Regions from separate parts of the Mycobacterium sp. PTI7 genome, predicted to be linked through region 2. Evidence: riboswitches for the same ligand, from Rfam matches in the RefSeq annotation. Region 2 holds a riboswitch; the other holds the start of a gene.
What was found. A riboswitch is a leader RNA that binds a small molecule or an ion and turns the genes downstream of it on or off. The one in region 2 is predicted to bind thiamine pyrophosphate.

Region 1 (3,391 bases), 2.0 Mb from region 2:
CGCCGTCGGTGAATCACCTCGCCGTGCACACCGAGGACCATCCGCTCGAGTACGCGACCTTCGAGGGGACGATTCCCAAGGGGGAGTACGGCGGCGGCGAGGTGACCGTGTGGGACGCGGGGACCTACGAGACCGAGAAGTTCAACGACAACCCACCCGACGGACCGGACAAGGGCGGCGAGGTGATCGTCACGCTGCACGGCTCGAAGATCGAGGGCCGGTACGCGCTCATCCAGACCGGTGGCAAGAACTGGCTGGCGCACCGCATGAAGGAGCAGCCCCAGCCGACGCCCGAGGATGTCAAACCCATGCTGGCGACACATGGTTCGGTGTCGAAGCTCACGAAGGTGGTGTGGGCGTTCGAGGGCAAGTGGGACGGCTATCGGCTGCTCGTCGACGCCGATCACGGTGAGCTGCGACTACGGTCGCGCAGCGGCCGCGACGTCACCGGGGAGTACCCGCAGTTGCGCGCGCTCGCCGCCGACCTGGCCGACCACCACGTGATCCTCGACGGTGAGGCAGTAGCCCTCGACGAGAACGGCGTGCCGAGCTTCGGGCTGATGCAGAACCGCGCCACGTCCACCCGCGTCGAGTTCTGGGCGTTCGACGTGCTGTCCCTCGACGGTCGAAGCCTGTTGCGCGCCAAGTACTCCGATCGACGTCGGATCCTGGAGACACTGGCCGAGGCGGGCGGTCTGATCGTGCCCGACCAGCTACCCGGCGACGGTCCCGACGCGCTGGAGCATGCCCGAGCGCAACGCTGGGAGGGCGTGGTCGCCAAGAAGCGGGACTCCACCTATCAGCCGGGCCGCCGCTCGCAGTCCTGGATCAAGGACAAGCTGTGGCTCACACAGGAGATCGTGATCGGCGGCTGGCGGGCCGGTGAGGGCGGACGCACCAGCGGCATCGGCGCCCTGCTGATCGGGGTCCCCGAGGGCGACGGCCTGACCTTCGCCGGCCGCGTCGGCACGGGCTTCACCGACAAGGACCTGGCCAACCTGAAGAAGACGCTCGCGCCGCTGAAGACCGACGATTCACCGTTCACGACGCGCCTCACCGGGCCCGACGCCAAGGGCGTCACGTTCGTCCGCCCGGAACTGGTGGGCGAGGTGCGCTTCAGTGAGCGGACGTCGGACGGCCGGCTGCGTCAGCCGAGTTGGCGGGGGCTGCGGCCGGACAAGTCGCCTGACGAGGTGGTGTGGGAGTGATGGCCCCGGACGTCGCACCCCGGCTGCGCTGGGGTTACATTGAGGACGACCCACACGGGAGTGCACGCCAAGTGCGCTGAGAGGACGGCTGGCGCCGTCGACCGTACGAACCTGACCGGGTAATGCCGGCGTAGGGAGTGAAGCGATGAGTACCGATACCGTGTCCCAGCAGCCCACCGGAAGCCCGCGGCGGACGTACCGATGGCGCGTCGTCGACATCGTCGTGGCCAGTGTGCTGGCCGTCGCGGCCGGGCTGGTGTTCGTGCTCTGGAACATTGCCTCCAACCCCATCAGCGCCCCGCTCGGCGCGGTGCTGCCCGGCCTGCAGGCGCTGCTCGGCGGCGGCTGGCTGTTCGCCGGCGTCCTGACCGCCCTGGTGATCCGCAAGCCCGGCGCCGCGCTCTACGGCGAACTGGTCGCGGCCACCGTCTCCGCGCTGGTCGGCAATCAGTGGGGCGTGCTCACCCTCGAGTCCGGACTGGTGCAGGGCCTGGCCGCCGAGCTGGTGTTCGCGATCTTCCTGTACCGCGCGTGGAACCTGCCGGTCGCCGTGCTCTCGGGTGCGGTGGCCGGTCTCGCGCTGGCGGTCAACGACCTGATCCTCTGGTATCCCGGATCGGCGGCGACGTTCTCGGCGATCTACGTCGTGTCGGCGATCGTGTCGGGCGCCGTGATCGCGGGCGCCCTGTCGTGGTTCGTCGTCCGCGGTCTGGCGAAGACCGGTGCCCTGTCACGATTCCCGTCCGGCAGAGTGGGGTCGCGGCACGACGTGCCACGGTGAACGGCGTCGCCGTTGCCGCGCAGGACTGGCGCTGGCGGCACGCCGGACGCACGGCATGGGCGCTGAACGGTCTCGACCTCAGCGTCGAGCCGGGCGAACGGGTATTGCTCCTCGGTGCCAGCGGTTCGGGCAAGTCGACTCTGCTGCAGGGACTCGCGGGTCTGCTCGACAGCAACGAGGACGGCGACGAGGGAGGCCGCCTCCTCGTCGACGGCGTACCGCCGGCCTCCCGTCGCAGCCGCATCGGCATGGTGCTGCAGAACCCCGACTCGCAGGTGATCCTGTCGCGCGTCGGTGACGACGTGGCGTTCGGCATGGAGAACTTCGCCGTCGAGCGCAGTGCGATCTGGCCGCGGGTGCGGCGGGCACTGGCCGCCGTGGGCCTGGACCTCCCGCTGTCGCGCGACACGTCGGCGCTCTCCGGCGGTCAGCAGCAGCGGCTGGCACTTGCCGGCGTGCTCGCGATGAACCCCGGGCTGATACTGCTGGACGAGCCCACCGCGAACCTCGATCCGGCGGGTGTCCTCGAGGTGCGCGACGCCGTCGCCGCCGCGGTCGCGGACACCGGCGCGACCCTGATCGTGATCGAACACCGCACGGCCACCTGGCTTCCCGTGGTCGATCGCGTCGTCGTGCTGGGTGACTCGGGCCAGGTGGTCGCGGACGGGTCGCCCGGGGACGTGCTCCGACGCGAACGCGACATGCTGCGGCGGGCCGGCGTCTGGGTGCCGGGGACCGGGCTGCCGTCGATCACCCGCCGACGCGCACCGGCCGGTGGCCCGCTGCTCGCCGCGGCCGATCTGTCCGTCGGCCACCGCGCGGCGGACCGCTCCGACGCGCTCACCTTCACACTCGACCGCGGCACCGTCACCGCCGTCACCGGCCCCAACGGCGCAGGCAAGTCGGCGCTGGCGCTCACCCTCGGTGGACTCCTGCCGCCGCGGGCCGGACGGCTCACCGCCGCCGAGGGATTCGCGCCCGCGGGCCGCCGCCGCGAGCCGATCACGTGGAAGTCCCGGGAACTGCTCACCCGCATCGGCAGCGTGTTCCAGAACCCCGAGCACCAGTTCCTCACCGCGACCGTGCGGGACGAGCTGACGCTGGGTCCGCGGGCGCTGAAACGGGACCGGGCCGCGATCGACGACGCCGTCGACTCGATGCTGGAGCGATTGCGCCTCACCCACGTGGCGGACGTCAACCCCTACACCCTGTCCGGCGGCGAGCAGCGCCGCCTGTCGGTGGCGACCGTCCTCGCCACCGCCCCCGACTTGATCATCCTCGACGAGCCCACCTTCGGACAGGACCGCAACACGTGGGAGGAGCTGGTGCGCCTCCTGGCCGGGATCGCCGACGACGGCGCCGCGGTCGTGGCCGTCACCCACGACCTCGAGTTCGCCGGATT
Region 2 (3,391 bases):
CGTCGATCGGGATCTCGTGAAAACCCCTGACGCCCAGCGAATTCTGCACCGTCACCGCGACCACGGCGACACAGGCGTGGACGCCGAGCAGCGCGAAGGTGCGCGAGTCGGCCTGGATGCCCGCGCCGCCACCGGAATCGGTGCCGGCAATGGTCATCACCCGGGTCGGGGTCTGGCCCGGCGGGGTCAGCGGGAGGTAGTTCACGTGGTCAAGGGTAGATAGACGCGGTTGCCGTTGTCGGCGAACTCCTGGGATTTGTCCGCCATGCCCTTCTCGTAGGCGTCGCGGACGTCGTGGCTGATCCGCATCGAGCAGAACTTCGGCCCGCACATGGAGCAGAAGTGGGCGGTCTTGGCCGGCGCCGCGGGAAGCGTCTCGTCGTGGAACTCACGGGCGGTGTCGGGGTCGAGGGACAGCGCGAACTGGTCGTGCCAGCGGAATTCGAAGCGCGCCGTGGACAGGGCGTCGTCGCGTTCCTGGGCGCGCGGGTGGGCCTTGGCGAGATCGGCGGCGTGCGCGGCGATCTTGTAGGTGATGACGCCGGTCTTCACGTCGCTGCGGTCGGGCAGACCGAGGTGCTCCTTGGGCGTGACGTAGCAGAGCATCGCGGTGCCGGCCTGGGCGATGATCGCCGCCCCGATCGCGGACGTGATGTGGTCGTAGGCCGGCGCGATGTCGGTGGTCAGCGGGCCCAGCGTGTAGAACGGCGCCTCCTCGCAGAGTTCCTCCTCGAGGCGGACGTTCTCGACGATCTTCTGCATCGGGACGTGGCCGGGGCCCTCGATCATCACCTGCACGCCATGGGCTTTCGCGATCTTCGTCAGCTCGCCGAGGGTGCGGAGTTCGGCGAACTGCGCCTCGTCGTTGGCGTCGGCGATCGACCCGGGCCGCAACCCGTCGCCCAGCGAGAACGTCACGTCGTAGCGGGCGAGGATCTCGCACAGCTCGGCGAAGTGCGTGTACAGGAACGACTCGGTGTGCCGGGCGAGCATCCACGCGGCCATGATCGAGCCGCCCCGGGACACGATGCCGGTGACCCGGCCGACGGTCAGCGGGATGTAGCGCAGCAGCACCCCGGCGTGCACGGTCATGTAGTCGACACCCTGCTCGCACTGCTCGATCACGGTGTCGCGGTAGATCTCCCACGTCAGACGGGTGGGATCGCCGTCGACCTTCTCCAGCGCCTGGTACATCGGCACGGTGCCGACCGGGACGGGGGAGTTGCGCAGGATCCACTCGCGGGTCAGGTGGATGTCGCGGCCGGTGGACAGGTCCATGATCGTGTCGGCGCCCCAGCGGGTGGCCCACACCATCTTGTCGACCTCCTCGGCCACCGAGGAGGTGACCGCCGAATTGCCGATGTTGGCGTTCACCTTCACCGCGAACGCCTTGCCGATGATCATCGGCTCGCTCTCGGGATGGTTGTGATTGGCCGGGATCACCGCCCGGCCGCGGGCGACCTCGTCGCGGACCAGCTCGGCGGGCAGTCCCTCGCGCTCGGCGATGAAGGCCATCTCCGCGGTGATCTCGCCGGCGCGGGCGCGCTGCAACTGGGTGCCGCGGTCGCGCACGACGCCGGGCCGGGCGGGCAGGCCGTCGGCGAGGTCGATCGCCGCGGTGTCGTCGGTGTACGGGCCGGACGTGTCGTACAGGTCGAGGTGGTCACCGGTGGTCAGGTGCACCCGGCGGAACGGCACCCGCGCGCCGTCGGGCAGCTCGCGGTAGACCTTCGAACTGCCCGTGATGGGGCCGGTGGTGACGGAAACGGAATCGGACACAGCAGTCATCTCAGAAGCTCCCTACGCCGGCATTACCCGGTCAGGTTCATACGGTCGACGGCCCGTAGCCGTCCTCTCAGCGCACTCAGGTGTGCACTCCCGCGCGGACGTGTTTCGACGTGCGCGGCCCAAGCTACCGCACGGTCTCGAGCGTCGCTCGTCCACGGGTCGGGGAATGAAATTGACCGGAGATCGTTTGCATAGCTAACGTATGTGTTTTCGGGCAGGGCCGCCCGCGACAGCTCCCAGGCGATCGAGGTCGAGATGACGACGAACCCCACAGTGCGTCCCGCGGCGACAGACGAAGGCGTCGTCGAGACGGCGCGGCGACGCACCCGGATGGATCACGAACACCCGCACTACAAGTGGATCGTGTTGTCCAACACCACGTTGGGCACGCTGCTCGCCACCATCAACGCGTCCATCGTGCTGATCTCGCTGCCCGCCATCTTCCGCGGCATCGGCCTCAACCCGCTGGCCCCCGGCAACGTCAGCTACCTGCTGTGGATGCTGATGGGCTACCTGGTGGTCACGGCCGTCCTGGTGGTGCCGTTCGGGCGACTCGGAGACATGTTCGGCCGGGTCAAGATCTACAACCTGGGCTTCGTCGTGTTCACCGTGGCGGCCGTCGCGCTGTCCTTCGACCCCTTCCATCTGGGCGGCGGCGCCGTCTGGCTGATCGGGTGGCGCGTGGTGCAGGGCGTCGGCGGCGCCATGCTGATGGCGTCGTCGTCGGCGATCCTCACCGACGCCTTCCCGTCCAACCAGCGCGGCATGGCGCTGGGCGTGAACATGGTGTCGGCGGTCGCGGGGTCGTTCCTCGGCCTGCTGATCGGCGGCTTCCTGTCCGAGTGGCACTGGAAGGCCATCTTCTGGGTCGGCGTGCCGATCGGCATCCTCGGCACCATCTGGAGCATCCGCTCACTGCGCGAACTGGGCGTGCGCACCCCCGGCCGGCTGGACTGGGCGGGCACGCTGACGTTCGGCGTCGGCCTCACGGTGTTGCTCATCGGGATCACGTACGGCATTCAGCCCTACGGGGATTCAAGCACGGGGTGGACGAGCCCGTGGGTGTTGGGCGCCATCGGCTTCGGCCTGCTCGCGCTCATCGCTTTCGTGATCGTCGAACTGCGCGTCGACTCGCCGATGGTGGACATGCGGCTGTTCCGGTCCACGTCCTTCGGCATGGGCAACCTCGCCGGCCTGATGTCGTCGGTGGGCCGCGGCGGCCTGCAGTTCATGCTGATCATCTGGCTGCAGGGGATCTGGCTTCCGTTGCACGGGTACAGCTTCGAGTCCACCCCGCTGTGGGCGGGCATCTACCTGCTGCCGGTGACCGTCGGCTTCCTGATCGCCGGGCCCATCGCGGGATCGCTGTCCGACCGCTTCGGTGCGCGCCCCTTCACCGTCGGCGGAATGGTGCTGATGGCGGCGTCCTTCATTGCGCTGCTACTGATTCCGGTGAACTTCGACTACTGGATGTTCGCGACGCTGGTCTTCCTCAACGGCCTCGGCGGCGGCATCTTCACCGCACCGAACACCGCGGCCATCATGTCCAGCGTCCCTGCCGCACAGCGCGGCGCGGCCTCCGGCGTACGCGCCACGTTCTTCA

Region 1: another riboswitch for thiamine pyrophosphate. It lies ahead of AC1MEY_RS17360 (ECF transporter S component); the one in region 2 lies ahead of thiC (phosphomethylpyrimidine synthase ThiC).

The regions. Positions count from the first base shown of each region.
Region 1 is NZ_CM155252.1:3,617,268-3,620,658, reverse strand. It holds gene AC1MEY_RS17365 (ATP-dependent DNA ligase) at 1-1,208, shown strand, start outside; TPP riboswitch at 1,253-1,362, shown strand; gene AC1MEY_RS17360 (ECF transporter S component) at 1,354-1,989, shown strand; gene AC1MEY_RS17355 (ABC transporter ATP-binding protein) at 1,986-3,391, shown strand, end outside.
Region 2 is NZ_CM155252.1:5,578,441-5,581,831, forward strand. It holds gene thiD (bifunctional hydroxymethylpyrimidine kinase/phosphomethylpyrimidine kinase) at 1-205, opposite strand, end outside; gene thiC (phosphomethylpyrimidine synthase ThiC) at 202-1,788, opposite strand; TPP riboswitch at 1,781-1,892, opposite strand; gene AC1MEY_RS26800 (MFS transporter) at 2,044-3,391, shown strand, end outside.